Regions from separate parts of the Sporomusa rhizae genome, predicted to be linked through region 2. Evidence: riboswitches for the same ligand, from Rfam matches in the RefSeq annotation. Region 2 holds a riboswitch; each other region holds the start of a gene.
The links. A riboswitch is a leader RNA that binds a small molecule or an ion and turns the genes downstream of it on or off. The one in region 2 is predicted to bind lysine.

Region 1 (7,753 bases), 620 kb from region 2:
GTTTTGGATTCTCATGCTGATTTGGCTATGGATATTTTAAGTGACATGCTGTTAGCATCCAAATTTGCTGAAGACGATATTGATAAGGAGCGACAAGTCGTACTTGAAGAAGTTCACATGTACGAGGATTCACCGGATGAATTAGTTCACGACATTCATTTAGATACAATCTGGCCTGACCATGTGCTGGGAAGAAATATTTTGGGTACAATTAATTCAATTGAAAGGTTCAATCAGGATATAGTAAGGGCATATTACCGGGATTTTTATACTCCGGATAATGTAGTAATAGCAGCAGCTGGAAATATAACCCATGATGAATTGGTAAAGTTGACATCCCGTTATTTTAGCGATTGGAAAGGTCAACGGAGAAAGTTCGACATAAGCGCGCCAACCTTTGTGCCTTCTAATACAATTATTAATAAAGACACGGAACAAGTTCACGTATGTTTAGGGACTTTAAGCGTACCCCAGGATAATCCGGAAATTTATCCGGTGCATATTCTTAATAATATTTTAGGCGGAGGAATAAGTTCCCGACTGTTCCAAACTATTCGTGAAGAAAGAGGTCTGGCATATTCTATTTATTCTTATCAAAGCAACTATAGGGATGCGGGACTGCTTACCATATACGCCGGAACGCGGCCCAGTAACTTAAACCAGGTATTAGACTTGATTGTGGAAAATTTGAAAGAATTGAAGAAACAAGGTATAACAGAACAGGAGTTAATTAAGTCCAAAGAGCAGATAAAGGGAGGATTGCTTTTAGGCTTAGAAAGCTCGAGCAGTAGAATGTCACGTATTGGCAAGATGGAAGTTACTTTAGGAAAGTTCATATCTTTGGAAGAGGTTGTAACTAAAATTGATAAGGTAACCTTATCAGATGTCAATCGAATGATAGCTAAGATGTTTTCCAGTGGAAATTTATGTTTTACAGCCTTAGGGCCGGTTGATAATACAAGCATTACTGCAAATTTAGATATATGAGAGGCAAATAAAATGATAAGAGGTTTTGAAGTAGTAACTCAATATAAAAACTGCAATATAAGTTTACCTGTGCGTAAAACGACCCGGAGCGCCGGCTATGACATTACTGCCGCCCAGGATGTTACATTAACTCCTGGTGAAGTTACCCTGATTCTGACCGGAATAAAAGCTTATATGCAAGATGACGAATATTTAGGTATTTATATTCGGTCCGGATTAGCTGTAAAGCATAGTTTAAGCCTAATTAACGGGCAAGGAATTATTGATGCTGATTACTATAATAATTCAGAAAATGAAGGTCATATTTTTATTGGCATATTTAATCATGGTGCTGAGCCTGTATCTGTAACAAAAGGAACTAGAATAGCACAAGGTATTTTTTATAAATATTTGAAAACCGATAATGATTATGTCACAGAAATTCGTTCGGGTGGGCTAGGAAGTACCGGGCTATAACTATAAATAGGTTATTTCGGAAGTTTTTTCATAACTTATTCTAGAACGCCATATACATTGGTAGAAGCAGTTAGGGGGTGCTACCATGTATACATGGGCAATGTTGGTTCTAATATTGCTTATGGTTCTGGGATCAATTTGGTTACGGGTCTATCATTTCCGTGCATCTCTAGATTCTACTGCACCAAAATTTGAACCCAAGCCATCTCCTGTTTCTACTGCTATACAAGATTTAGTAGCTACAGCCGGAGGAGTATATCTTTCCTTGGTAATGATTGTTTCATTTTTAAAAATTGATCTGCCGGAAAGAATAACCCTTAGTATTCTTGCTTTCGATCCTCTGGCAATGACTGCTGTCGGCGTAGCGGTTATTCAGCCGGTATTTATCAAAATCTTTGGTGGTAAGTAGGTGTGAAGGTATGCGCATAAGTGAAATGGCTGGTAAAGAAGTTATTAATTTGGGAGATGGTGCTCGATTAGGTATTATTGGTGAGTGTGAACTTACTTTCGACAGTCGGACGGGTGTTATCGGGGGGGTGTTATTGCCTCAGAAAAAGGCAATTTTTAACTTTCTGGGCGATGGTCAGATAACCATGATCCCTTGGCAAGCTATTAAGCGCATTGGTGATGAAGTGGTAATTGTCGATTTGAATAATGCTTATGACCGCATTTATTCAAGGCTTAGCCGAGAATAAAAAGTTTGCTGCTGGTCAAACCTAACATTAGGTTGCATATAAGACTAATGTTAGGAGGTTTTATTGATGGTAATGACAAATAATGGTAATATGAACAATCAGACTTCAAACCAAACGATGTCTCAAACTTCGGGACAGGCAGGAAGCGCCTTGGTCAGTAGTTATACAAATGCTCAAACGCAGACAGGAAGCAATGCAAACCAACAAGCCAATACCAATGCTAATGCTAATACCAGTGCCAGCGCTAATGCATCACAACAAGGCAATCAGCAAAACGTGAAAAGCGTAATAGGAGTATTTAACTCTAAGTCTAATGCTGAACAAGCGGTTAGTGCCCTTAGAAATCAAGGATTTACAACAGAAGAAATTAATATTGTATCTAAGAATCATAATAAGAGAAATCGGCAGGATGACGAATTTTATGAAGATGACGTTACTGATGGTGCTCTAACAGGAGGAACCCTCGGTGGTATCGGGGGGCTGCTTTTAGGTGCCGGTGCTTTGGCTATCCCAGGCGTGGGACCAGTAATTGCGGCAGGCCCAATCGCAGCTGCTTTGAGTGGAGCAGTGGCTGGCGGTATTGCTGGTGGTTTAATTGACTGGGGTATTCCGGCAGAGGCAGGCAGACGGTATGAACAGGAAGTAGCTCAGGGCGGAATACTTGCGGTTATTCGTGCTGATGCAAGTAAAGCGAATCAAGCGGCTCAGCTTCTTAGACAAAACGGCGCTAAAGATGTTGAGATGCATGCAGTTAAATAGAGCCTTTTAGTAAGGTTTATTACAGTTTTTCAATATTTATTGACAATGTTGGAACCTTTAGTATAAAATGTGTATAAAATGAATAAGCAACATCCTGTACAGGATGAAGTAGAGGTGCGGGAGTCAAGAGTACTTTCAGGGAGAGTGGCATCAATGAACTGAAAGGAAAGGGGTAACCGCCGAAGTAAGAAGAGACTGCCGAGTCTTCTTACTGGTCTTACATCAAATAGGTTTAAGACTGTCACCATAACTTGGTGGAGCGCTATCTCATCTGGTCGGGGGAAGTATAGATATATTTTCCTATGGTCAGAAAAGGCTGTATTAGCAGCCAGTGAGAAATGCGCTCACTGGCTGCTTTTTATTTATTCTTCCAAGAGTTATATTCTTTTGGTATAGGTCAAACTGGATGGGAGCGGGTTGCTCCTGCCGGATTTGGTTTAGTCAAGTTATCTTTAACAGGAGGTGCATAGCGCTTGATTAGAGTGATGGTATGCGGTGCTTATGGTAAGATGGGACGGGAAGTATTACAGGCGGTTCATAAAGATCCACAGTTGAGTGTAGTTGGAGCCGTGGATATAAACTCGGACTTTGCTGATGTAGGAGACATTATTGGTGCCGGAAAAACAGGAGTAACTGTGGGCAATGACCTAATTACTGTTATTAATGAAACAAAACCCCAGGTTATGGTTGATTTTACTAACCCCGAATCAGTAATGAATAATATAACACATGCTATTAAGAATGGAGTATGCCCAGTTGTTGGCACTACTGGTCTAACAGAAGCAAATATTAATGAAATTCGTGAACTATGTACAACTTCTAAGGTAAATGCAATTATTTCGCCAAATTTTTCAATCGGTGCGATTCTGATGATGAAATTAGCGCAGGAAGCGGCAAAATATTTACCACAGGTTGAGATTATTGAAATGCATCATGACCAGAAGTTGGATGCTCCTTCGGGAACTGCGCTTAGAACTGCAGAGTTAATTGCTAATGTCCGTGGTGAGATGCGCCAAGGACATCCTAACGAAGTAGAAAAGTTAACCGGCGCCAGAGGCGGCAATTTGGCCGGGATTAGGCTGCACAGTGTTAGACTACCAGGCTATGTTGCTCATCAGGAAGTCATTTTTGGCGGGTTAGGTCAAACGCTGACAATTCGTCATGATTCAATATCCCGCGAATCATTTATGCCAGGTGTTGTACTGGCTTGTAAAAAAGTACTGACTGTTGATGGACTGATTTGTGGTCTCGAGCATATAATGGGCTAAAGTTTGGCGAAGTAGCACAAGATAATGTTAAAATTATGGGGGAGTGATTTGCATGAAAAAGTATAATGTAGCAATCTTAGGAGCAACTGGAGCTGTTGGCCAAGAGTTTTTGAAACTAATAGAGGAACGTAATTTTCCATTTAATGAATTGAAGCTGTTGGCTTCTGAACGCTCTGCCGGCAAAACAATTGAATTTATGGGTAGAAGTTACATAGTCGAGGAGGCAACACCAGATTCTTTCAAAGATGTACAAATTGCTTTATTTGCCGGCGGTTCAATAAGTAAAACGCTAGCACCCGAGGCTGCAAAGCGGGGCGCCGTTGTTATCGATAACTCCAGCGCATTCCGTATGGACCCTGATGTACCATTGATAGTACCAGAAGTTAATCCGGAAGCTATAAAAAATCATAAAGGAATTATCGCTAATCCAAACTGTTCCACTATTATTATGGTTATGGCTTTGAAGCCTATCTACGATGCTGCTAAAATTAAAAGAATTGTTGTGTCGACATATCAGGCAGTGTCCGGTGGAGGTAAAGAGGCGATAGATGAGCTGACAGATCAAGTAGAATCACTTGTAGCAGGGCGTTCTGTTGAAGCTAATATTCTGCCAAGTGCTAGTTTACCAAAACATTATCAGATAGCATTTAACCTGTTGCCCCAAATTGATGTTTTTGTGGAAGATGATTATACAAAAGAAGAAATGAAGATGGTACATGAGACTCACAAAATTTTAAATGACTATTCTATAGGAATAACCGCTACGACTGTAAGAGTGCCGGTATATCGCAGTCATTCTGAATCAATCAACATAGAGTTAGCTGATGCATTATCTCCTGAAGAAGCAAAACAACTACTCGCTAAGTTCCCTGGTGTAATTGTACAAGATAGCCCGTCTGAAATGCTGTACCCAATGCCTTTATATACTTCTGATAAGAATGAAGTATTTGTTGGCCGCATCCGCGTAGATAAGACTGTGACACATGGCCTGAATATGTGGGTAGTGGGTGATCAAATTCGGAAAGGTGCAGCGCTTAATGCTGTACAGATTGCTGAGTATATGATCGAGCATAATTTAATTTGAGGTGTAGAAAATGCGTATAATTGTCCAGAAATTCGGGGGAACGTCGGTAGCTTCACCCGAAGTGCGGGAACTTGTGCTACGTAAGATTGAAAAGGCGCGTTCCCAGGGATATAGTCCGGTAGTTGTGGTATCGGCAATGGGACGGCAAGGTGCTCCCTACGCTACTGACACGTTGATTGGTGTTGCCAAGACCGCCAATAAAAATATCGCTGCACACGAACTTGACCAAATTATGTATTGCGGTGAAATGATCTCAGCAGTTGTTATGGCTGGCACACTGCAGGCTGCGGGCATGGATGCGGTAATGCTTACAGGGGGACACGCCGGGATTATTACCGATACTAATTTTACTGATGCTCGGATTTTGAAAGTTGATCCTACCCGGATAAATAGCCTCTTAAAACAAGGAAAAGTACCTGTTGTGTGCGGGTTCCAGGGTATGACAACTGAATATGAATTTACTACCTTAGGACGTGGCGGTAGTGACACTACAGCATCTGCTCTGGGAGCTGCTCTTAATGCTGAATTAGTGGAAATATATACAGATGTTGATGGAATAATGACGGCCGACCCCCGAATAGTCGATAACCCTAAAATTCTTGAATGTATTAGTTATGGGGAAGTTTGCCAGCTCGCTCATCAAGGAGCGAAGGTCATTCATCCTCGCGCTGTCGAGATTGCAATGCAAAAGAATATTCCATTGGTAGTTAAATCGACGTTTACCGATGCAGCGGGTACCCTTATTACTAACATTGCTAAGGAGGACCCTGATGGGGCTGAGGTAATTGACCGGGTAGCAACAGGTGTAACCTATTTGACTAATATTGTTCAGATAAAAGTACATCTTGATGATTCTATGGGCGGGGACGCTAGCTTTAAAGTTTTTAAAACAATGGCTGATAATGGCATTAGTGTGGATTTGATTAATATTCATCCTGGACAAATTATGTTTACTATTAATGCGGAGCATGCGGAGCAAGCATCAATGAAACTCAGGCAGCAAGGATACGAAATTGCAGTTCTGGAGAATTGTGCCAAAGTATCTGTAGTTGGCGGCGGGATGCGAGAAGTGCCTGGAGTTATGGCAAGTTTTATTGAAGCATTATCATCGAATAGAATTGTTATCTTGCAGACTGTTGACTCGCATACTTCAATCTCCGTACTAGTTCCAAGAAGCGATGTTGGAGCTGCAGTTCAAGCTCTTCATGAAAAATTCGGTTTATCAAATTAAAGGGGAGAGTTTTATGACGAATTTCGGGCGGATCTTAACAGCAATGGTAACCCCGTTTAATAATGATTACAGTGTAAACTATACAGAAGCTGCCAATCTGGCTAAATATTTAGTCGATAATGGTTCTGATGGATTGGTTGTTGCCGGGAGTACCGGTGAGGCCGCAACTATGAGTAAAGAAGAGAAGCTAAAATTATATGCGACAGTTATGGAAGCGGTCGGTGACAAAGCTACTATTATTGCCGGAACAGGCTCAAATGACACCAAGGCTTCTATTGAATTAACAAAAGAGGCTGAAAAAATTGGTGTACACGGCGCTATGCTTGTCGGGCCTTATTACAATAAGCCACCGCAGGAGGGATTTTATCAGCATTTCAAAGCGATTGCCGAGTCCACTAATCTGCCACTGATTATCTATAATGTTCCCGGACGCACTGGTTCTAATATTTTACCTTCTACGGTTGCGCGTCTTGCCGAAATTAAAAATATTGTAGCTGTTAAAGAAGCAAGCGGCAGTTTAGATCAAATGTCCGAGATTATGCGTATAACTCCTAATGACTTTTTATTATACAGCGGTGATGATGGTCTGACACTGCCTGCAATGGCTGTTGGCGGTCACGGAGTAATCAGTGTAGCTTCGCATATTGTAGGAAAACGCATGCAAGAAATGATTGCGGCTTTTCTTGCTGGTGATATGGCAAAAGCACAAGCAATTCATCTAGAGCTTATACCTTTCTTCAAAGTTATATTTGTTACTACAAATCCGATACCTATCAAAGCGGCTGTGAACTTAATTGGTCTAAATGCGGGACCGTTAAGATTACCTTTAGTTCCGCCTACTGATGCTGAAGTAGAGCAGATAAAAAGTGTAATGAAAACAGTAGGGGCTCTATAATTAGGAAAAACATGGTATACGTGCAACCTTAACGATAGAGGAATATAAATAAAAGCAAGTTAAACCGGTAGCGGAAGCTACCGGTTTTTGCATGTATTGCCAGTAATTGCATATAATATTGTCGAGCGAGATTTGCCACTTGTTGTCACAGGAAGTTAAATGGGTTATAATTATTCACAAGTGGACTGGACGGCCGGTTTTTTTTGTTTGATGCTTAAACGAACGGGCGGTTTACAACTTATTAGAACAAAACAATTTAGATTAGCGGAGGTGTATGTTTTTTTGGCAAGACAACCAAACAAGGTCCAATTAATTCCCTTGGGCGGCATGGGGGAAATTGGCAAGAACATGACGGTTGTTCGGTACGGTGATGAAATA
Region 2 (7,753 bases):
GGATTCCGTACTTCATGCCCTATACTAGCCGCCATTTCACCAACTATATTAAGCCGATCAAGACGTATCAGCTCCTGCTCAGCTCTCTTCCTTTTCCTCAAGTTTTTTACTAGCAGAACGAGGATGATAGTTTGAATAGCAAACAGTACCACTCCGCCCACGATGTACCACTTGTAAACATACATAAAGTTTGTTGGGCGGTACATAACAAGGCTGCCTTGCGGCAGACTAGCCTCATCGATATCCCAGCGTTGTATTTCCCGCCAGTCAAACCAATAGGATCCGGTATTAATAATTTCGACCGGATAATCTTTAGCCGTTTTTCCCTGTAAAATATCCACCGCACTATCTGCGGCTTGGCGCGATAAAGACTTGGTATTTATCATATAACCACCGATGCAACCGCTCCCTATATAAGGTTGCAATAGCCCAAACACCGGTACTTGCGCTACTTTAGAAATCTCTTTGATTACATCAGTAGGAACATAGCCTACTCCATTTACATCCTGCTGAAAGGTCAGAAAAAGAATTGCAGCATTTCCTCTTATCTCTTGTATATACTCAATCATATCTTGGTAGGCTAAATCATCAAGATAGATAAGCTCAGTGCATTCTGGTATAAGTGAAAATTGCTGCGTTATATTTTGCAGTGTATTTTTCTCCATAGCACTCGCACCAAGCACAATATAAATTTTATTAGTATCCGGTTTTAGATCAAGAATTAGCTGCAATGCTTTATCCGTATTTTCAAGCAAAGGAGCTATAACGGTATAGTTTGTTGGTAATTCCCGGTATCTATTCATTTCCTGAAAGTACGCATAAGCTACCAAAATAGTTGGTGTATCCCCAAATATTTTAGTCCCATATTGCTTAACAAAATGCGTAGCCGGCTCCCCGTGAACAATAATTATATCCGGGCGACTGTTTCTATATTTCTGCCAAAGTACAGTTTCAAGGTTTTCAATAAAGCTATCATTGTTTGAAAATCGCAAAAGATCTAATGACTCATGAAATATCTGAAACGCAGTGTTCGGGTCTTCCGCCAACCGTTGCCTTATGCCATCCGCAAATAAAGCATAGGCGGGAAAATCTGAGCTATAGGAAGAAATAATCAGTACCCTTTTTGTCCTTGTCCCTATAGCCTGTTCGCTCCAAACAGTGTTAGTTCCTAAAATAAAAATAACTACAATAACAGCTAACAAAACCAAGTTAATTCGCCAACGAAAACAACGTAGAATAAAGAAATCATTCATTAACAAATGCTCCCAAATAAATGTTACAATCAGTTAAATTTTTAGCTATTCTTCGCCATACAACTTGTTAATTCCTCCAATATATAACATAAATTTACATTATGTTGTTTTGGAGTTAGTCTTACGTTAAATCATTGTTTGCGTTATTGCGATTATTGTTTAGATTTGCTTGTCTTGGAAATAATAAGCTTACACTTTTAGGTAGAAAGGGGATTCGCTATGCTCAACTCATCTGCACCAAACTTTTGTCTTCCAGCGTATTATCAAAAAAGTCAGCAAGATATCTGCCTTTACGATTATAAAGGGAAGTGGACTTTTCTATTATTTTACTCGTCAGACTTCAGTTTTGTTTGACCAACAGAGTTGTCAGCAGTTGCTGACTTATATCATGAATTTCAAAATTGCGGAGCAGAAGTTCTGGCAATTAGTACCGACAGTGTTCTGGCTCATAAGGTCTTCGCCGAAGTCTCGCCTCATGCGGCCCAAGCCACTTTTCCTCTCTTATCTGACCGTAACGGTGACGTGTGTAGGTCATATAATGTTTATTCTCCTTCCAAAGGTACATCGTATCGGGCAACATTCCTAATTGATCCAAACAATATAATTCGACACTACGCGGTCTATCCGGACGAAATTGGCCGGGAAATAAAAGAAGTATTGCGAATACTTCAGGGGTTACAGTTGTACGACCAGACCAATCAGCTTGAACCTGCTAACTGGCACCCCGGAATGGCTGGTATATATAGTGATATTCAAATAGCCGGAAATATCTAACGGCAAAAAAACTAAAGGTAAATAATGGTGTATTAATATTCATAAGGGTTGGCTTATGCCTCCTATATACATGAATATATATAATTTAAAAAACTAAATATCAGAGTCTTAAGATAAAATCCGCTTTTCAAGCCGTAAGGCAAAATAGCGGATTTTTCCACTTTTCAAACCGAAATCTTACATATTTCCTCTTTTTTTTTAAAATTAGGGCAGGAAATATACAGTTCAATATAGTATATAAGTAAAAGCATAGATTGTATGATAAAATGAATAATACTATTTTCATATAGAGGAGCGGAGTATTATCAGTAGACACAGTGAGCCAGCAGGTAATGAGCTGTGCTGAAAGGAATATCCGCCGAAGTAAAAGTTATGCTAAAAACTTTTGCTGGTCTTGTTATTGAATAAATACTTGACTGTCGCCCAAAATGATTTCTTGAGGCGGAGCGCTATATACCAGTTGGAAAGTTGACTTTGTTTCCTTAAACGGTTGTGGAATGCGCTCACAACCGTTTTTATTTTCCTGTTTATTAATAAACGACATACTATTGCCCGCAGCTTATTCCCAAAAACACCAAGGTAAGCACCTTGCTAAAATATATAGCATTTCACTTTAAATTACATAACAGGAGGATCCAAATTGCAAAAAAAAGCAGAATCCATTAGAATGCCCCATACATTTGCCATTATATTTGCCATTATACTATTGGTAGCAGCCGCAACCTGGTTTGTACCAGGCGGTGAATATGATCGTGCCAAAAATAAAGCTGGCAAAACCGTTGTTGTGGCTAATACTTACCACCAGGTAGAAAGTAAACCACAAGGTGTTAAAGAAGTGTTTATGTCCCCGTTAAAGGGTATGGAAAAAGCCGCTAATATTTCTGGCTTTATTTTAATTGTTGGTGGTACCTTTGCCGTTATTCAAAAGACGGGCGCTATTGACGCCGGCATCATGAGAATGATTCGAAAGCTGAAAGGTAAAGAAATTTTACTAATTCCAATAACTATGACACTCTTCTCCATTGGCGGCGCCGTATTCGGAATGTCAGAGGAAACCATCCCGTTTGTCGGTATATTTGTGCCAATGGCTTTGCTAATGGGCTATGACCGGATAACCGGCATGTGTATCCCTTTTCTTGCTGCAACTACCGGTTTTTCCGGAGCTATGCTTAATCCGTTCACAGTCGGTATCGCACAAAGTATTTCCGAATTGCCGGCTTTCTCCGGAATCGAATATCGCACCGGAGTTTGGCTAGTAAGCACAGTAATCGCCATTGCGTTTGTCATGTGGTATGCCAAACGGGTTAAAGCCAACCCTGAACTTAGTCCTACTTACGAGGAAGATAAAATTACCCGGGAAAAATTACAGCATTTAAACGAAAGCGATGCAGTTATGACAACAGGTCAGCAGGGAGTTTTAGCATTACTTACGGCCAGTATGGTACTTATCGTTTTCGGTGTATTACAATGGGAATGGTACATAGACGAAATTGCCGCCGTCTTTCTGGGTTGTGGAATTTTGTCCGGCGTAGTTGCCAAGATGAGCGTTAATGATGTTGCCGAAGCCTTTACCATTGGTGCCAAAGATATGGTTGGTACAGCAATTATTTGTGGCCTGGCGCGTGCGATTGTTGTTTTAGCTACTGACGGCAAAATTATTGACACCATTTTATACTCCATGGCAGCTCCCCTAGCTGGTCTGCCCGCTTTAGTTTCCGGGTATGCTATGCTTGTGGTTCAAATAATCATTAATTTCTTCGTTAGTTCCGGTACCGGCCAGGCTGCGCTCACTATTCCGATTATGTCCTCGTTGGGAGACTTAGTCGGGATAACCCGGCAAACCACTGTCCTTATTTATCAGTTTGGCAATGGTTTTACCGACATGATTTTCCCTACATCCAGCGTGCTTATCGGCTGTTTGGGGATGGCAGGCATTCCTTGGTCAAAATGGGCCAAATGGGTTCTGCCACTTCAAGTTGTTTTCTTTATTATGTGTATACTAGCAATCACCCCGGCAATCATAATGAACTGGGGTCCGTTCTAAGGATATAAGGAGCTGACATTATGAAAAGTAGAATTTCGCAAGAAGTTGACAAATTGCAAGAAGTTTTATTTAATCTTAGTGATTCCATTGGTCACAATCCTGAGCTGGGCATGCAGGAATTTCAATCTGCCGCCAAGCTTACCGGACTGTTGAAGGAACATGGGTTTAACGTTGAGATGAATATTTGCGGTTATGAAACGGCGTTTAAGGCTGTTTATGATTCGGGCAAATCCGGGGCGACGATTGCCTTTCTTGGCGAATATGATGCTTTGCCGGAGATTGGACACGGCTGTGGTCATAATATGATTGGTGTTATGGCCGTTGGCGCCGGAATTAGTCTTAGTAAACTTCTCAGCGACATTGGCGGTCGGGTTGTTGTCTTGGGAACACCGGCCGAGGAAACAATGGGTGCTAAAGTAGCCATGGCTCGTGATGGAATTTTGGCTGATGTTGACGCGGCACTTATCGTCCATCCACATGGTAAAACACATACTAGCGGCGTCTCACTAGCCATGGACGCTCTCCAATTTAAGTTTAAAGGACAAACCAGCCACGCTGCTGCGGCCCCGGAAAAAGGCATCAACGCGTTAGATGCCGTTATCCAAACCTTTAATGGAATAAACGCCCTGCGTCAACACGTCACATCAGATGTACGAATTCATGGTATTATTACCAAAGGCGGCGTAGCAGCCAATATTGTGCCAGATCATGCAGTCGCCCAATTTTATGTCCGGGCCAGAAAGCGCAATGCGTTAGATAAAGTAGTTGAAAAAGTAAAAAACTGCGCCCGTGCATCTGCACTAGCCACCGGCGCTGAATTATCCATAAGCAATTACGAGCTTTCTTACGATGATATGAATACCAATCATAAATTGTCCGAAACCTTTAACATTAATTTGCAGGCGATAGGCGAAACCAATATTAATCCTGCACCGGAAAGCTACGGCTCTATTGATATGGGTAATATAAGTTATGTAGTCCCCGCTATCCATCCGTATATCGGCATCGGCAATGAAACCTTGGTAGGTCACACGGTGGAAATGGCGGCAGCCACTTTCACACCGGCCGCTCATCAGGCGCTGTTGCGCGGAGCTAAAGCCATGGCGCTGACAGGTTATGATTTAATTACCAATACAAGTTTACTGGCGGAAATCAAAAAAGAATTCACGCAGAGTATAAATAGCTAATTTATCCAGGAAATTGCTACAGCCTAGATTAATAGATTAATAGATTAATAGATTATTTGTAAAATAAACAACCAAAACCATGTAAGTAGGTTTTGGTTGTTTATTTTTACATGATAGCTTGAATTACTTAGCTACTTGTAAAATTACTTTTTCCTGTTGTTTCTCATTCGCCGGCCGTACAGGTCGTTCCAGTGAGCAAGTTTCACCACTAAGCAGCGCCGTCAAACCGATTTTGCTGTCACGGTGATGGCTATTGCATATTTCACAAGGCTTTTCCGGATCAACAATATGACGCGGCTCGGTATAAGTCGTAAAAACGCCTTCGTAGTTTCTTAAGATAACTTTGCCAGGACTTTCCGAGACTAGATATTGTGGCATAACCGGAATTTTTCCTCCACCGCCAGGAGCGTCAACTACATAAGTAGGTACTGCCAACCCGGAGGTATGTCCCCGCATATATTCAATTGCCTGAATTCCCGAGCTAATCGGTGTTCTAAAATGTTGTATACCTTTTGACATATCACACTGATAGATATAGTAAGGTCTTACCCTAATGGTCAGCAACTGTTGCATTAACTTTTTGAGTAATTCTGGACAATCGTTAACTCCCTTTAGTAGCACAGCTTGGTTGCCCAGGGGTATCCCGGCATCCGCCAAACGAGCGCAGGCTTCCCGGGACGCCGGTGTGATTTCGTTTGGATGGTTAAAGTGTACATTAACATAAACCGGATGATAACGTTTCAGAATATCGCAAAGAGCCGGCGTGATCCGCTGCGGCAGAACGACCGGTGTACGTGTGCCAAAACGGATAATTTCCACATGTTTAATTTGACGCAGTTCTTTTAGGACATATTCAATCAAAGAATCGTTGATTAAGAAGGAATCACCGCCAGACAACACTACATCCCGTACTACCGGCGTTTCCCTGATATATTGAATGCAGCGGTCAATTTGTTCTTTTGTGCGCGCCTGGTCACAAGCTCCGGCTATACGCCGTCTGGTACAATGCCGACAATACATGGAACATTGGTCTGTTAATAGCAGCAGTACCCTATCGGGATAACGGTGAGTTAATCCAAAAACCGGTGAATCCTCATCCTCATGCAGTGGATCTGCCATATCAAAATCGCTAAAATCCAACTCCGCTGCCGTCGGCACAGCTTGTTTGCGAATAGGACAATTAACATCTTGGGGATCAATCAAAGTTGCGTAATAAGGAGTGATCGCCATTCTTAAAGTTTGTAAACAATTGTGGATTCCTTCTTCTTCTTCCATTGTCAGCGGAAGAACCTGTTTCAACTGCTCCGGGGAAGTAATCCGGTTTGCTACCTGCCACCGCCAGTCTTGCCATTCTTCTTCTTTCACATTGGCCCACAACGGTATATCACGATAATCTCTCATTCTTTTACATGCCCCCTAAATAAATTTAGCGATTACTCAGTTAATTAATCAATCGGTACCAACATCAATGCTGGCGTAAATCTACTTGATCCAAAGGAATCAGCTTGGTTTTGTGTGAATACTTATACCATAAGTAGATTGCCAAAAATATCGGAATACCGATATAGGATGCAGCCATGCCATACCAATCGATGGTCTCGCCCAAAAATGCGCTGTAATTTTGCCCGAGAATTACAATAAAACAAAGAACCAGAGCGAACAGCGGTCCAAACGGGAACCATTTAGCTCTGTACTTAAGTTCATTTATATCACGTCCTTGTTTGACGAAAGCCCGCCGAAACCGGTAGTGACTGATAGCAATTCCCAACCAGACAATAAATCCGATCATACCGGTAATATTGAGCAACCAAATATATGCCTTACCTTCGCCAAGCAGCGATGTAATAAATGCCAGCAAACCAAAAGCGACTGTGATGTACAATGCATTAGCCGGTACACCACGTTGGTTGAGGTTCCCAAACAACTGTGGCGCTTTTCCTTCTTTCGCCAAAGCGTACAACATGCGCGTTGAAGCATAAATCCCTGAATTGGCACACGACAATACTGATGTGAGAATAACTGCGTTCATCAGTGATGCGGCGATACCAAGGCCAGCCCGGCTAAAGATAAGAGTGAACGGACTGACTGAGATGTTTTCTACATCAGCGCTAAGTAAATTTTCATCGGTATACGGAAGGATAAATCCAATAATAATCAACGCGCCTATATAAAACAGCATAATCCGCCAAAATACAGTATTAATTGCTTTCGGAACATTTTTCTCCGGATTCTCGCTCTCACCGGCGGCAATCCCTAACAATTCCGTACCTTGGAAAGAAAAACCAGCAATCATAAATATACTCAAAATTGTACCAAAGCCACCAACGAAAGGCGCTTCCCCAATAGTCCAGTTAGTAAATCCGGGGGCATTGCCGCCTACGCCCAGTATAATTAGAATTCCTGTAAACAAGAATACTGATATAGTGACAACCTTAATTCCAGCAAACCAAAATTCACTTTCTCCATATGCCCTTGTTGACAGCAAATTAAGAGCA
Region 3 (7,753 bases), 630 kb from region 2:
GAGAAAAGCTTCTAGTGAGAAATTAGGTGCCCGTACCGTAAACCGACACAGGTAGGCGGGGAGAGAATCCTAAGGTGCGCGGGAGAACCCTCGTTAAGGAACTCGGCAAAATGTCCCCGTAACTTCGGGAAAAGGGGAGCTTTTACACCGTGTAGATTAGAAACGATCGAAGCGGAAAAGAGTTGCAAAAAAGAGGCCCAAGCGACTGTTTACCACAAACACAGGTGCCTGCTAAAGCGAAAGCTGACGTATAGGTGCTGACACCTGCCCGGTGCCGGAAGGTTAAGAGGAGCGGTTAGAGCAATCGAAGCTGTGAATTGAAGCCCCGGTAAACGGCGGCCGTAACTATAACGGTCCTAAGGTAGCGAAATTCCTTGTCGGGTAAGTTCCGACCCGCACGAAAGGTGTAACGACTTGGGCACTGTCTCAACGAGGGACCCGGTGAAATTGAAATACCTGTGAAGATGCAGGTTACCCGCGACTGGACAGAAAGACCCCATGGAGCTTTACTGCAACCTGACATTGAGTTTTGGTAAATGATGTACAGGATAGGTGGGAGACTTAGAAGATAGGACGCAAGTCTTGTTGGAGTCGATGTTGGGATACCACCCTTTATTTACTGGAGTTCTAACCGAAAGAGTAACGACCTTCGGGACAGTATCAGGCGGGCAGTTTGACTGGGGCGGTCGCCTCCGAAAGAGTAACGGAGGCGCCCAAAGGTTCCCTCAGCGCGGATGGAAATCGCGCGAAGAGTGTAAAGGCAGAAGGGAGCTTGACTGCGAGTCAGACAAGACGAGCAGGGACGAAAGTCGGGCTTAGTGATCCGGTGGTACCGAGTGGAAGGGCCATCGCTCAACGGATAAAAGCTACCCTGGGGATAACAGGCTAATCTCTCCCAAGAGTCCATATCGACGGGGAGGTTTGGCACCTCGATGTCGGCTCATCACATCCTGGGGCTGAAGTAGGTCCCAAGGGTTGGGCTGTTCGCCCATTAAAGTGGTACGTGAGCTGGGTTCAGAACGTCGTGAGACAGTTCGGTCCCTATCCATCGCGGGCGTAAGAGACTTGAAGGGAACTGCTCCTAGTACGAGAGGACCGGAGTGGACGGACCAATGGTGTACCAGTTATTCCGCCAGGAGTACAGCTGGGTAGCTACGTCCGGAAAGGATAAACGCTGAAAGCATCTAAGCGTGAAACCAGCCTTAAGATGAGGTCTGTCATTCGAAAGAAGTAAGGCCCCTTGTAGATCACAAGGTTGATAGGCCAGATGTGTAAGTGGCGCAATCCACTCAGCTGACTGGTACTAATAGGCCGAGGACTTGACTTAAATACCTCGTTTGCACATGTGCAAACATTGTAACCAAATTGCGTAGTCTTTCTTCTGTGAAGTTTTTAGGGAATATATATATTGCCAAAAAGTACAAGTTGCAAACAACTGATAACTGTGGTAAAATATAATTCCTTGAGTGATAAAACATTCCTCGATAGCTCAGTTGGTAGAGCAATCGGCTGTTAACCGATCGGTCGTAGGTTCGAGTCCTACTCGAGGAGCCACTTTTCTAATATTACGGCTTAGACCGTTTAGAACATGTCAGATGCTAGGCGGAGCGAGGACGTCGCCGTAGTCGTACTGGTAAGTACGTCGGAGGGGACGCCCGCAGTGACAACGACGCAGATGACGTGTTATCAACAGTCGTATTTCGAGTCCTGCTCGAGAAGCCTCACATCGCGGGATGGAGCAGTTGGTAGCTCGTCGGGCTCATAACCCGAAGGTCGCAGGTTCAAGTCCTGCTCCCGCAACCATATTATGGTGGCTGTGGTGAAGCGGTTAACACGCCGGATTGTGGCTCCGGTACTCGAGGGTTCGAGACCCTCCAGTCACCCCATTATTTCTAAATTAGAACGGAGATCTATGAAAATAGATTTCCGTTTTGTGTTTTATCCTGATAAAAAGTATAACTTTCGCTGGATAAGAGCAACATCGGCTTCCGCAGTCGCCAAAGGCTCGGCGCAAGCCGTGTTTTTTTTATCCTGTGATACCTATCACTGCATTTTGTTAATTACTCTTTTATACTAATACTAGTAAGTATAAAGGAGTGGACAGTATGAGACTCTGGAAATGGTTTTGCCGTTTGGGAGTAAAGGTTTCAGCGCCAGAAACTTCTTTTTGGCGGAATAGGCAGCGCGAGGTTAAACCGGCTATATCTGGCGTGGAGGTTTGTACTCGTTTATGCGGGCAAGCAGGTTGTCGTTGCGGTGGTACTATACGTGGATTGCATTGTATATGGTCTTATTATCGAGACAAGTAATCGATTCCCTATTTTTGGCAGTGAGAGTGAGAGCGAAATATTTCACTTACGGCATATTGACATTGAAAGAATGTACTGCTATTATATAAACAATTGAATATTGTATATTTGATAGAGGCGCGGTAGACCAAGAGTAAGTATGTAGAGCCGGCAGCGATGAAGATGCTGAAAGGGGCTGACCGCCGAAGTGAGAGTTTTGGCCGAAGACTTTTGCTGGTTTTGTATTTAAGAGATGCAAAACTGTCATCTGAAGGGTTTCAGATGGAGCGCTATCTTGCACAGCGAGTACACTTTTTGTGTCTATAAGCAGTTTGCGGGATTGAGCGCAGACTGTTTTTTATATTATTGGAAAGTATAATCTATTTCTTTCTGATAATGAATTGGTGAGATCAAATCTTTGTATATTAAATTTATTGAAGGGTAGGCGAAAACAATGGCTGAAAAAAAATTGCCGTTTACAAAAGAACAAATAACTGAAGTGATTAAGAAGTACCCAACGCCATTTCATATTTATGATGAGCAAGCAATTAGACAAAATGTTCGTAAGCTTATTAATGCTTTTTCATGGGCTCCAGAATTTAAGGAATATTTTGCTGTAAAAGCTACTCCTAATCCGCATTTATTGAAAATTTTGCGAGAAGAGGGACTGGGAGCTGATTGCAGCTCGTTACCTGAACTTATTTTGGCTGAAAAAGCAGGCATGAAGGGCGAAGAGATAATTTTGACTTCGAATGATACTCCGGCCATTGAATTTGAGAAGGCTCGCGAGTTAGGTGCTATTATTAATTTGGATGATATTAGTCATATTGATTATTTAGATAAACACGCTGGTATTCCGGAGATGATTTCATTCCGTTACAATCCTGGCCCACTACGTGAAGGTGGCAACTCGATTATTGGTAATCCGGAAGAATCTAAATATGGCTTAACTCGCAAGCAATTAATTGATGCTTACCGGATTATGAAAGCTCGCGGCGTAAAGCGTTTTGGTATTCACACCATGGTAATATCTAACGAGCTGGACCCCAATTATTTTATTGAAACTGCCAATATGATGTTCGATCTCATTATAGAGATTTATCGTACTTTGGATATCAAGATTGAGTTTGTAAATTTCGGCGGCGGTATTGGTATCCCCTATCGTCCTGAACAGGAGCCGGTGGATCTTTCTATTATCAGCAAAGGGATTAAGAAAGCCTACGAGACTAAGATTGCAGCAAACGGTCTTGCACCACTTAAAATCGCGATGGAATGCGGCCGTATGATTACCGGCCCATATGGATATTTAATATCGACTGTACTTCATAAAAAAGAAATCTACAAAAATTACGTTGGCTTAGATGCTTGTATGGCTAACTTAATGCGTCCGGCTTTATATGGTGCTTATCATCATATTACGGTGTTGGGTAAAGAAGAATGGCCACTTGGCTATATTTATGATGTTACTGGTTCTCTCTGCGAGAACAACGATAAGTTTGCTGTTAACCGCAAAATGCCAATGATTGACGTCGGTGATGTTCTTGTTATTCATGATGCAGGAGCACATGGTCATGCTATGGGCTTTAATTATAACGGTAAGCTGCGCTCTGCAGAACTTCTGTTGAAAGCAGACGGACAGGTAGAACTTATCCGGCGTGCGGAGACTATGGAAGATTATTTTGCAACACTTGATTTTTCCAGTATTGAAAAGTAATTTAAATAAAAAATTCACTCGGATATTATACCGGGTGATTTTTTTATTTTACAGAATTTGTCAAAAACTAAGTAAAAAATTAGATTTTTTATTTAAATGAATTAAAATATTTACATTTATTTACCATTGGGTGTAAATTTTTGTTACAATTGAAATAACAAAAATACGGGGGGGAAGGTATGACTGCAGCCATTCTTGAATTACGTAAATTTGTTGTACCTGAATTTGTTTTTGGGACTGGTGCTATCGAGCTCGCGGGGCAGTATGCCAGGAACTTTGGTGCCAGAAAAGTAATGGTTGTTACTGATGCTGGGGTGAATAAGGCAGGCTGGCTGGAACCCGTTTTAAACAGTTTGAAAAAGCATTCTCTTTCTTATGTTGTATTTGAGGACGTGCATGTTAATCCCCGTGACTATGATGTAATGAATGGCGCACATATTTTTCGCGAAAATGCCTGTAATTTATTACTTGCAGTCGGTGGCGGTAGTCCAATGGATTGCGCAAAAGGAATCGGTATAGTTTTTTCTAATGAACGCCACATCAATGAATTTGAAGGCGTTGACCAAGTGATCAATCCTATGCCGCCGCTAATTTGCATTCCGACAACAGCTGGCAGTGCAGCTGATATTTCACAATTTGCCATCATTGCTGACAGCATTCGGAAGACAAAAATGGCTATTGTCAGCAAAGCTTTGGTGCCGGATGTTGCGCTGATAGATCCAGTAGTTCTAACGTCCATGCCGCCCTATCTTACCGCTTGCACGGGGATAGATGCTTTATCCCATGCGATTGAAGCTTTTGTTTCAACAGCCAGTTCACCATTAACCGATCTGCATGCTTTAAAAGCGGTTGAGCTGATGAGTAAGTATTTGCCATTGGCGTTGCGTAGTCCTGAGAATATTGAATACCGAAATTATACTATGTTGGGTAGTTTGTCGGCAGGAATGGCATTTTCTAATGCTGTTTTAGGTGCGGTACATGCTATGGCCCATAGCTTAGGCGGGATGTTCGACTTGCCGCATGGCGAATGTAACGCGATACTGTTAAGGCATGTTATGAGATTTAACTTCCCCACTTGCCGGGATCGGTACGAAAAAATCGGTGAGATAATGGGGCTTGATTTTGCTGGTATGGCTGTAGATGATAAGGAAAAGTTGCTCTTAACAAAAATCGAGTCCTTCCTGGAAAAATTGGGTATACACAAAACATTAACAGATATTGGTGTGACTGAAGCCGATATTCCTACGTTAGCTCGCAGCACTGTTTTAGACCCGTGTTTGGCTACCAATCCACGTACGGCCAGCATAAAAGATATTGAGGAGATTTTCCGCCATGCATTATGATTCTAATACCAAGGACCTGCGGGACAAGCTAATAGGGCTTGGTAAAAAGTCTATTCGTAAAAGTTATTATCCGGAACTACAGCAGCGGATGGATGAGTTGGAAAAACTAAATGCCGAGCTTGAACAACGGGTAGCAGAACGGACGGCACAACTGGAAGCCGCCAATAAGGAGCTAGAGGCTTTTTGCTACTCGGTGTCGCATGATTTGCGAGCGCCACTCCGTAGTATTGATGGATTTAGTTTGGCCATCCTGGAGGATTATGGTGACCGGCTGGACGATGAAGGAAAAGAGTATCTAAACAGAGTCCGTTTGGCAAGCCAGCGTATGGCTGAATTGATCGACGGATTGCTAAATTTGTCGCAGCTTAGTCGTAGTCAAATTGTTAAACAGGAAATCGATATAAGTGCTCTTGTTGATGCGGTTGCGCAAATGCTTAAGCAGGCGCAGCCTGACAGGAATGTAGTTGTTACTATTGCGCCGGGACTTAAAGCATACGGAGATACCAAAATGCTACAGATACTGTTTGAAAATCTCCTAGGTAATGCTTTTAAATTTACTACAAAATGTAATGATGCACTGATTGAGGTCGGACAAACTACTGATAATGAAGGTCGCGCAGTTCTTTATGTTAGAGATAATGGTGCCGGATTTGATATGGTTTATGCAGATAAATTGTTTGGCGCTTTTCAGAGATTACATACAGTTCACGAGTTTCCGGGGAACGGAATAGGCTTGGCTACCGTTCAGCGCATTATCAATCGTCATGGGGGACGAATATGGGCTCAAGGCGAAGTCGGTCAGGGAGCGACTTTTTTCTTTAGATTGTAAAAAAAAATGTAAAAAGGCAATATTTTTTCTTCCAAAATAAGGTAACATAGGTTATAATGTTATTTGTTGTTGTTACAACGACACTTTTTCAATTGGAGGTTCCGTCTGTTGTCAAATAAAATCGAAACACTTAACATTCTTGATATAATCGAATATTTGCGCGAACAAATGCATTTTCTTGCTGCGTCTTATGGTTTGTCACACCCTCAGGTATTGGAAGCAAGCCAGTTATTAGATAGCCAGATTAGCAAGTATTATCATTTAGAACGCAATACATAAGCCGTAACTGTATTCAATATTTCAAATAGTAAGCTATTCTGGTTCTTCCTCAGAGGCATATATTGTATAAATCTGAATGGAAGAAGGTTTGATGATGAAATGGTTCAGACTTACTGGAATCGCACTTGTAGGATTTATTATTATAGAGCAATTTTATACTGAATATAATTTTCGTATGCTGGTAGTAGCCGCAAGTATCTTACTTTTGGTGTGGCCGGACTTTAAACGACTTTTGCTGCGTCAATATATATGGTTGGTGAGAGGAGTACGATTCCTGTGTACACCAAGTAAGTATCACGATAAATAAATGCTTTAGCTTGTAGATATACTAGTTGCGGAGGTAATAGCTTGGACAATTTGCACAAGTTTTTAGTAGTGTTGGAAGGCCAACTAGCTGTACCGTGCCGTTTAATGAATAGTATTGCTGCAAGTTTTCGACAGGCTATGCTGGCAGGTTTATCCGGTAAACCCAGTTCGCTTAAGATGCTGCCATCATTTATATCGTGCCCAACCGGCCGGGAACAAGGAAAAATAGTAGCTGTCGATTTTGGTGGTACAAATGTGCGTGTGCTGTTTGTTGAACTAGCCGGAAAAGGGAAGACATATATAATTGATCGACGATTTTTTCCACTAAAAGATAGACTAGGCACGTATGATTATACTGCTTCGTCTGCATCCGGAATCGAATTGTTGAACTTTATCGCCGGTAAAATCGCTGAAATCGTCCCGCCTGATGGAGTATATCCTCTCGGTCATACTTTTTCATTTCCTTGTCATCAGTATGGAGTTAATGAAGCTGTGTTGATAAGCTGGACGAAAGAGATTAAGACTGCAGGCGTAGAAGGCCAGAATGTTGGACAGTTATTACAGCAGGCGTTAGCGCGAAATAAATTAGGTCATGTTTTTCCACAAGCTGTGATTAACGATACGACCGGTACTTTGCTGGCTGCTGCCTATAATGATGCAGATACTATGATCGGAGCTATTTGTGGGACCGGCCATAACAGTTGCTACTTGGAACCCTGTCATCCGATATCGAATGGTCCTATGATAGTTAACATGGAATCTGGAAATTTTGATGGCATAATGCAGACAAAATACGATATTATATTAGATCAAGCCAGTGAAAAACCGGGAGCCCAAAGATTAGAGAAGATAGCCTCAGGTCAGTATTTGGGAGAAATTGTCCGCCTAATTATCAGCGAGCTAGCTACTAACGGACACTTTCTTGAAACTGCTGACAGACTCCGTGTTCCTTATTCCCTGCCTACCGAAAATCTTTCAACAATACTTGCTGATT
Region 4 (7,753 bases), 2.5 Mb from region 2:
AAGACGTTTCTATTTCACGCGTTGCCTGCTGACAGACAGGGAGATGGTTATGAGATTTTCAAGACAGGCGATGCCGAACGCGGTTGGGCTGAAGATCGTTCTGTCTGGATTCCTTACGCCGCGCACGCTTACAAACGTGTCAGGGTTACCAATGTGGTTGTTTTCCCCGCAGGTACCGATCAGAAAGAATATCTAATTTACATGATAGAGAAAGATACCGGAATGAAACTGGTAGGCCGTACAGTTCGTAGTCAACTTGAGGGATTATTGCTGGAAGCCGACTTGAATCAGGCTCGCAAACAGTTTATTGGCAAAAAAGTCTATGTGAAAAAGCGATTTTTGGAACTTGAGGATAAGCTAGGGGGTGACACGCCGCAAACAATAGCAGTAAAAATTGCCAGCGGGGTCCAGGTAGTTGGAGTTCGCGCCGGAATCCGTACCGACGAGCCAATACAGTTAATTGTTTTGGTCGATGGGCAAAGAGCGGTCTTGCCCCTTGCATATAGTTGGACTAATATACGTAGTTCTGCCTGGAAACAGACTCAGCCATGGCAGGAAGTGCTATTTACGGAAGACCCACGCGCCAGAATGGGTTGGCCGCAAGAAGTCTGGGATAAGGTTGAAGCCGGCTCAGTAGATACGGGAATGACAAAAAATCAAGTAGAGCTTAGCTGGGGACCGCCCGAAGATATAATTGATGATCCTTATGGAAGCTGGAAATCAGTTTGGAAATATGGCACCAGCTCGCTAATATTTAAAGGTGACTGCCTTATATCGGTAGAAAACTAGTAGTTAAATCAAACGGCGATGCTTTGGAGAAAGCGCTGCCGTTTTTTTTTGCTGTTAAGTCTCTTTTGCAATAGCAGATACATGATATAAAATAAATGGATAATATATAAATAATAATTCGATAGCAACAAAGGCTATCGCAACAATTTGTCGAATAGACTTATTATAAAAAGAATCCTTTGGTTTATTTCCTATATTGCTGCATAGTTAGTCAAGTCTGAGCTATTGGTGAGGAGGTTCAGCGGGTGGATTATCAAATGTTGAAAACACAAGATAGTATTGTAAGAAATAAAATATTGATGGCAGAGTTAGATGAGGAAAAGATTAAAGTACTCCGCAAATATGATCTTCACTGTAATACCGATTTATTTTGGGAAAGGCCTAAGGACAAATATCCTCAAAAGATTTTTTTCAGTCATAAATTTGTAAAAAAGTCTTCAGTTATCCGAGTTATATTTTATATATACCAGTTATGTTTTGCCAAGGTAAAATATTTTGAGCGAAACTGGGATGAATTTGTACCGTATATCCATAGCTGGCGCGATGGTTTTGTTGAATGTGAACTGTATGATATGGAGTTTATAAAACATAAATACTCAGATATTATTTTTGATCTGCGGGATTTGAAAAGAATTACCGATATTAAAGAGTTTCTTGCAATTTGTGATTATCTTGACGGTTTAAAGAAACGATAAATACTGCTAATACAGAGTTGGTTGTTTAGAGAAAAAAACCTTCGGGCACCTGCTTTGAGGACTTTTTTGTATGATTTTTGTCAGGTTTTATATACAAATAATCATTAATGATCAAAACATGTAAGCTTGTATAAAATATTCAGAAATATTTTCGCTGATTTTTTATTGACAGCAATTATTAATAATACTAAAATTAGAGACGAAGAATTTTTGTCTTCGAAATAAAAACAAAATACTAAGATGTCCTTTCAGGATGAAGTAGAGGCGCAATTAATATGAGTACCTGCGGTGAGGCGGCAGCGATGAGCCGCAGCAAAAGGATTGATTGCCGAAGTCCAGATGACGCCAAGCACTCTGGGCTGGGCGTACAGTGAATAACTGTGCGACTGTCGCCGATATGGTGGAGCGCTATCTCATTCGGGCAACAATAGCAGTGTATGGTTTTGTTGTCTGGAGCTGTTTTATTAAGACAGTCGATCGCGCTTTCGACTGTCTTTTTATTTTGGAGACGTAGAAAGAAGGGAATTATTATGTCTGAAGCAACAGTGGATTTTGAGAAACTGTGTCCTGACAAGAAAGGTCTTAAGCGGGATTTGAAATCGCGCCATCTAATGATGATTTCTGTCGGTGGCACAATCGGAACCGGGTTATTCTTAGGTTCGGGGCAAACGATTAGTCAGGCCGGGCCGTTTGGCGCTATACTGGGCTATGCGGTTGGTGGCATTGTTATGCTGCTGGTATTGTTAAGCCTCGCCGAATTGTCTACTGCTATGCCGATTTCTGGTTCATTCCAGTCTTATGCTTCCCGTTTTATCTCGCCTGGAGCAGGTTTTACGACCGGCTGGCTGTATTGGGTTAACTGGGCGACTTGTATTGCTGCTGATTTTACGGCGGCGGGTATTATTGCTAATAACTGGTTTCCTGAGATTCCTGTATGGGTTTGGTGTGCCGCGTTTGCCATTGGCTTGGCAGTATTAAATTTAATCTCTGTTAAAAATTATGGTGAAGCTGAATTTTGGTTTGCTGGTATTAAGGTAACTGCAATTATTGGTTTCATTATTTTTGGTGCAGCATTAATGTTTGGTGTCGTTGGCAACGAAGGAGCCATTGGTTTGTCTAATTTTAATATTGGACCAGATATTTTCCCTAATGGATTCTTTGCCGTATTTTTGTCAATGATTGCCGTAGTATATTCTTTCCAAGGCGCTGAGCTTGTTGGTATTGCCGCTGCGGAATGCGAAGACCCTGGCAAAAATGTTCCCCGGGTTATAAAAGGTGTTACCTTCCGGATTATCCTGTTCTATGTAATAGCGATTTTTGTGTTGGCTGCAACGATTCCCTGGCAAGAAGCCGGAGTATTGGAAAGCCCGTTTGCGCATGTATTTAGCCGTACCGGCATGCCGTTCGCGCATACCCTTATGAGCGCTGTTGTACTTACTTCTGCATTGTCAGCAGGTAACTCCGCGTTATACGCCTGCTCCCGTCTTCTCTGGTCCATGTCTAAGGAAAACCTTGCTCCTTCCTGGCTTGGAAAGCTCAATAGCAACGGTGTTCCTTTCAATGGCGTATTAATTACGCTGGCACTTGCCGGTCTTTCTCTGTTGACTCAGGTATATGCTGCTGATACTGTGTATCTTTGGTTAATGTCCAGTACCGGTTTGACGGGGTGCTTAATCTGGATTATTATTGCCTGGTGTCAAATCAATTTCCGCAAAGAGTATCAGAAACTTGGCGGTAAGCTTAGTGATTTGATTTTCCGGACTCCGATGTATCCCATTGTTCCTATTTTGACTATCATTTTGAATTTCGCAATCATATTCAGCTTGTACTTTGATGAAACACAGCATATTGTGTTGTATGCCGGTACAGTTGTAGTAGCCGGAATTTATCTGTACTACTGCTTGTTCCACAATAAAAAGAAGGATATAACCTCACAATCTTCGGCTAATTAGATGGTTTTATGATCAGTTACCTAGAGTCTTGTTTTGCATGTGCGCTTATGGTGTAGACAAGGATAAAGAGGCTAGTAGAGTATTGATTTAACTGCATATAACATAACCGCACCTTTACGTTGAAGTTGAAAGGTTGCGGTTATTTTTTTAGTAAAGTTTAGCCTATAGAAATATAAAAATTTTGGCGAAGGGTGTTATTTTTGCGTCTTTCTTAAGAAAAGAGTTTATTTTCCTTTTTCAGATAAATTTTACTAAAAAAGGAAGGAATATCCAAGTGAATTGCAGAACATTATTACTCGAAGGAGGGAGTAGTACTGAGTAGTTCAATAGTTCATAAATTTTATCTTCTTATAACAGTAGTAATAACTGCAATAACTATCTTTGTCGGTTATCAATATATCGAACAGGAACGACAATTAATGATGACAAGTCTACAAAATGAACTAAAGGATGCAGCTTCCGAAGTTGAGAGATCGTTTTATAGAAATCAATTTGCTGAAGATAACGTAATTGGCGCATTTGACGAAGAAGATAAGGCTTCAATGTTAAACGCAAAATACCAGCCATATATTGACCAGTTACAAAATAAATATCCTAACTATGGATTGGGTATTTACTCTCGAAATTTGGATCGAGTGATAGCCGTAACTGACCCAACTCCGGATAAACTAAATAAAGCAAAATATGACGACAGGTATTTTAAAATCTTTGAGACTGGAAAAATAGAAAAACAGGAGAATACACCTTCCATTGATTTTTTAAACAGCCGGATTCTAAATCTGCAATATCCAATAAACGTCGATGGAGAAACAATTGGTTTCACATGGGCTTGTGCTAAAACAGCGGATATTCAAAATGCTGTAAACGATATGATTTTCCGGTTGACAATATACTGTATTCTCATCTGGTTTATTTCTATTATATTAGTGCGGATGATCTTTGACCGATTATTAAAAGCTATAAATAATCTTATCACTCAAATTAAAGAGGATAATACAAGTGCTGAGAGCTTTAAGGATTTTCCCGAACTTATCCCGCTGGTAAATACAATTACAGAACAACGGGTAGCATTAGAAAATGCCTATCAGCAACGCGAAAAAATGCTTGTCGAATTGGCACGAATTAATCGTTTGGATTTGGTAGGGGAAATGGCGGCTAGTGTTGCCCATGAAATCAGAAACCCGATGACGTCGGTTCAGGGCTTCCTACAGTTCGCGCAAAAAAAGTGTGATAGAAAAATAGCCGAATACATGGATACCGCGCTAGAGGAATTGGCGCATGCAAATCAGATCATTGACGATTTTTTGGCCTTAGCACGGAACCGGTTCGTAGAAAAATCCCCGGAAAACATAAATGAAATAATTCGTCGCTTAGAACCTATAATATATGCTGACTGTATGAAAAAAGGAATTGTGTTAGATCTTAACCTCAAAGATTTACTCCCTGTTTTTGCCTCCGGAAAAGAAATCAGGCAGCTAATTTTAAACCTAACCCGGAATGCTATGGATGCCATGAGTAAAAACGGTCGCCTCATAATACAGACCGAGTACGACGAGGGCTTTGTTAAATTGACAATTGCCGATAACGGAAAAGGTATACCTGTGGATGAATTTGAAACAATATTCGAACCATTCTTTACAACAAAGGATAATGGGACAGGTCTCGGGCTTGTAGTTTGTCAAAGCATTATCGAGCATCATGGCGGAACGGTAAAAGTCAACTCTGAAGTAGGAAAAGGAACTGTATTTACAATTACATTGCCTGTATATCAGGGAGAATGAGAGAAAGACAGGCGTTGCCTTTGGAACATCCAGAGACAACGCCTGTCTTTTGCTAATGGGTAACTAGAATTTGAGTTTTTAACGACCTGAGTAGTAGTCTTGACAATCATAGGTAAAAGCCATATTATAGTATTAATACAAATATTAGGCAAAAGGGGTGCTTTGTTATGTTGGTAATTGCTGTTTTCGAGGTGAACGAAATTTAATAGTATTTTTTTAAGACAACCACACGCCTAATATTTTTATTGATTTGGCACGATAGGTTATCGTGTTTTTTTGTTGCCTTTTTTAGGGTAGCTAGTAGGGTCGCAGTTTGGTTGCTGCGACTTTTTTTATTTTTACAAATAAACAATAAGGGGAATTGCATGAGCAATATAACAATTATATCGAATGAAAAGAATTGGATAGAACAGACGGCCATCAATCAATTAGAAGCACTGGCAAACTTGCCAGGGGTAGTACAAACAGTGGGACTGCCGGATTTGCATGCTGGAAAGTCACCGGTCGGAGCGGTGGTAGTTTCTGAGGATGTAATATATCCACATATTGTTGGTGGGGACATCGGTTGCGGGATGGGACTATATGACACGGGGATTGAAAGCAGAAAGTTCAAGCTTGACCGATGGGTTACAAAGCTCAGCAACATTCGGGAGTTAGCCGATATTCAGACAGATAATCCATATGAAGAGCCAAGTCCCATTTATGACTTAGGAACTATTGGTGGAGGTAACCATTTTGTGGAATTTCAGGTAGTGGATAAAATTTACGACAAAGAAGTCTGTATGGCGCTGCAATTGGACGAAGCAATGCTAATGTTGTTAGTACACAGCGGCTCCCGTGGCTACGGGCAAAGCATTTTGAATACGTATGATAATCCTCAGGGCCTTGCGGCAGATGATGAACAAGTGGAGTGTTATTTAACAGAGCATGATAATGCCGTGTTGTGGGCTGCGCGAAATCGTAAAATAGTAGTTAATAAGCTGCTTGCTTATTTGGGATATACTCCGCGGCCGAAAAAGTTAATTGATTGTCAGCATAATTTTATTGAGCGAAGAGGCGATAGGTTTATTCACCGTAAAGGTGCCGTGTCTGCCGAGAGAGGGCCTATTATTATCCCGGGCTCGCGCGGTTCACTCACTTATGTTGTAGAGCCAACAAAAAACACAGCCATGGCGGCCTTTTCGCTGTCCCATGGTGCTGGCCGGAAGTGGGCAAGGAGTCTGTGCAAATCACGTATCCGTAACAAGTATGATCGTGATACTATTCGCCAAACAAAATTAAAAAGTCGGGTGGTATGTCATGATACCGACCTATTATTTCAAGAGGCGCCGGAAGCATACAAAAATATTGATACTGTAATCGATAGCCTTTTGCAATTTGAGCTAATCAATGTTGTTGCGACGCTTAGGCCAGTGCTGACTTATAAGGGGTGATACTATGCTGATTCAAATAAGTTCCGGAAAAGGTCCTTTAGAATGCGAACTGGCAGTCGGAAAGTTTCTAAAAGCATTACAGATAGAATTTGGCGATTTGGAAATCGTGAGCCAAGTAAAAAGCAGCTATGTCAATTGCTTCAAATCTGTAGTTATAAAAACAGACAACAAGGTAGATGAAATTATCGGTACAGTCAAATGGATAGCGCAAAGCCCATTCCGTCCAAAACATAAGCGCAAAAACTGGTTTATCGGGGTTAGCCTCTTTAAAGAAAACCGAAAGCAGGATTTTGATACAGAACTTGTCCGCTTCGAAACATTCAGAAGCGGAGGCAAGGGTGGACAAAACGTGAATAAGGTTGAAACCGGTGTTAGGGCGACACATATTCCTACCGGTGTTAGTGTTGTATCTACTCAAGGCCGCGACCAGCATATCAACAAAAAACTGGCGCTAATCCGATTAAATGAAATCATCATGGAACAGAATATTGCGCAGGAAATGCTGTTGAAACAAACCATGTGGATTCAACATGAATTGCTAGAGCGGGGAAAACCTGTCCGGGTTTATGAGGGGGCGGAGTTCAGACTGCTCAACGCGGAGCATAGGAAATAGCGCCATGACGCTGTTTAGATTCTATGCTTTGTAAATGAAAGAAAACTATTGCCTGTCAGGCAATAGTTTTCTTTCATTTTTAAGATAGGGCGCGAGAACATTTAAAACTACAAGGCACTATACTTCATCAGAAACTTTAACAAGTAGCTGCTTCTGGTTTGCTATGCGTTCGACGAGTTGTTTTCTAAAATCCGCCGGTCCCAATACTCGAATAATTGGGCCAAAGGATAGAAGCGTAATCAAAAGTTCCATCTCATCTACTTCATAATAGTAAATTTTCATAAAACAGGTTTTTGTGATTTCATCATATTCCGAGATGCGTTCGAAATTAGACAGTTGAGTAAAGATGCGCTCAAAGCCGTTACGCTCATTTGTAATCTCGATTTCAACCGGCTGGGGTATGCGAAGACTCTGGATATATCTTGCGAGGCCAGCAGGCGCATTCCAGTCCATAACTTTTACCGAGGTAATGCGGGAAAGATTTAATTTA

Region 1: linked by a shared signal. The riboswitch ahead of dapB (4-hydroxy-tetrahydrodipicolinate reductase) and the one ahead of SRRS_RS15175 (YfcC family protein) in region 2 are both predicted to bind lysine.
Region 3: linked by a shared signal. The riboswitch ahead of lysA (diaminopimelate decarboxylase) and the one ahead of SRRS_RS15175 (YfcC family protein) in region 2 are both predicted to bind lysine.
Region 4: linked by a shared signal. The riboswitch ahead of SRRS_RS26775 (amino acid permease) and the one ahead of SRRS_RS15175 (YfcC family protein) in region 2 are both predicted to bind lysine.

The regions. Positions count from the first base shown of each region.
Region 1 is NZ_CP156925.1:2,578,518-2,586,270, forward strand. It holds gene SRRS_RS11975 (M16 family metallopeptidase) at 1-987, shown strand, start outside; gene dut (dUTP diphosphatase) at 1,000-1,443, shown strand; gene SRRS_RS11985 (hypothetical protein) at 1,529-1,852, shown strand; gene SRRS_RS11990 (YlmC/YmxH family sporulation protein) at 1,863-2,138, shown strand; gene SRRS_RS11995 (general stress protein) at 2,205-2,897, shown strand; lysine riboswitch at 2,999-3,170, shown strand; gene dapB (4-hydroxy-tetrahydrodipicolinate reductase) at 3,371-4,165, shown strand; gene SRRS_RS12005 (aspartate-semialdehyde dehydrogenase) at 4,218-5,249, shown strand; gene dapG (aspartate kinase) at 5,260-6,480, shown strand; gene dapA (4-hydroxy-tetrahydrodipicolinate synthase) at 6,494-7,375, shown strand; gene SRRS_RS12020 (ribonuclease J) at 7,658-7,753, shown strand, end outside.
Region 2 is NZ_CP156925.1:3,197,341-3,205,093, forward strand. It holds gene SRRS_RS15165 (ABC transporter substrate binding protein) at 1-1,253, opposite strand, end outside; gene SRRS_RS15170 (peroxiredoxin) at 1,473-2,027, shown strand; lysine riboswitch at 2,307-2,487, shown strand; gene SRRS_RS15175 (YfcC family protein) at 2,668-4,071, shown strand; gene SRRS_RS15180 (M20 family metallopeptidase) at 4,092-5,258, shown strand; gene ablA (lysine 2,3-aminomutase) at 5,382-6,659, opposite strand; gene SRRS_RS15190 (amino acid permease) at 6,724-7,753, opposite strand, start outside.
Region 3 is NZ_CP156925.1:3,827,024-3,834,776, reverse strand. It holds rRNA gene SRRS_RS18145 (23S ribosomal RNA) at 1-1,327, shown strand, start outside; tRNA gene SRRS_RS18140 (tRNA-Asn) at 1,479-1,554, shown strand; tRNA gene SRRS_RS18135 (tRNA-Met) at 1,728-1,803, shown strand; tRNA gene SRRS_RS18130 (tRNA-His) at 1,811-1,886, shown strand; lysine riboswitch at 2,414-2,589, shown strand; gene lysA (diaminopimelate decarboxylase) at 2,743-4,002, shown strand; gene ercA (alcohol dehydrogenase-like regulatory protein ErcA) at 4,182-5,345, shown strand; gene SRRS_RS18115 (ATP-binding protein) at 5,335-6,174, shown strand; gene SRRS_RS18110 (Spo0E family sporulation regulatory protein-aspartic acid phosphatase) at 6,283-6,453, shown strand; gene SRRS_RS18105 (hexokinase) at 6,802-7,753, shown strand, end outside.
Region 4 is NZ_CP156925.1:5,708,900-5,716,652, reverse strand. It holds gene SRRS_RS26785 (hypothetical protein) at 1-789, shown strand, start outside; gene SRRS_RS26780 (hypothetical protein) at 1,035-1,484, shown strand; lysine riboswitch at 1,736-1,903, shown strand; gene SRRS_RS26775 (amino acid permease) at 2,015-3,436, shown strand; gene SRRS_RS26770 (nitrogen regulation protein NR(II)) at 3,856-5,217, shown strand; gene SRRS_RS26765 (RNA ligase RtcB family protein) at 5,583-6,650, shown strand; gene prfH (peptide chain release factor H) at 6,655-7,263, shown strand; gene SRRS_RS26755 (WYL domain-containing protein) at 7,381-7,753, opposite strand, start outside.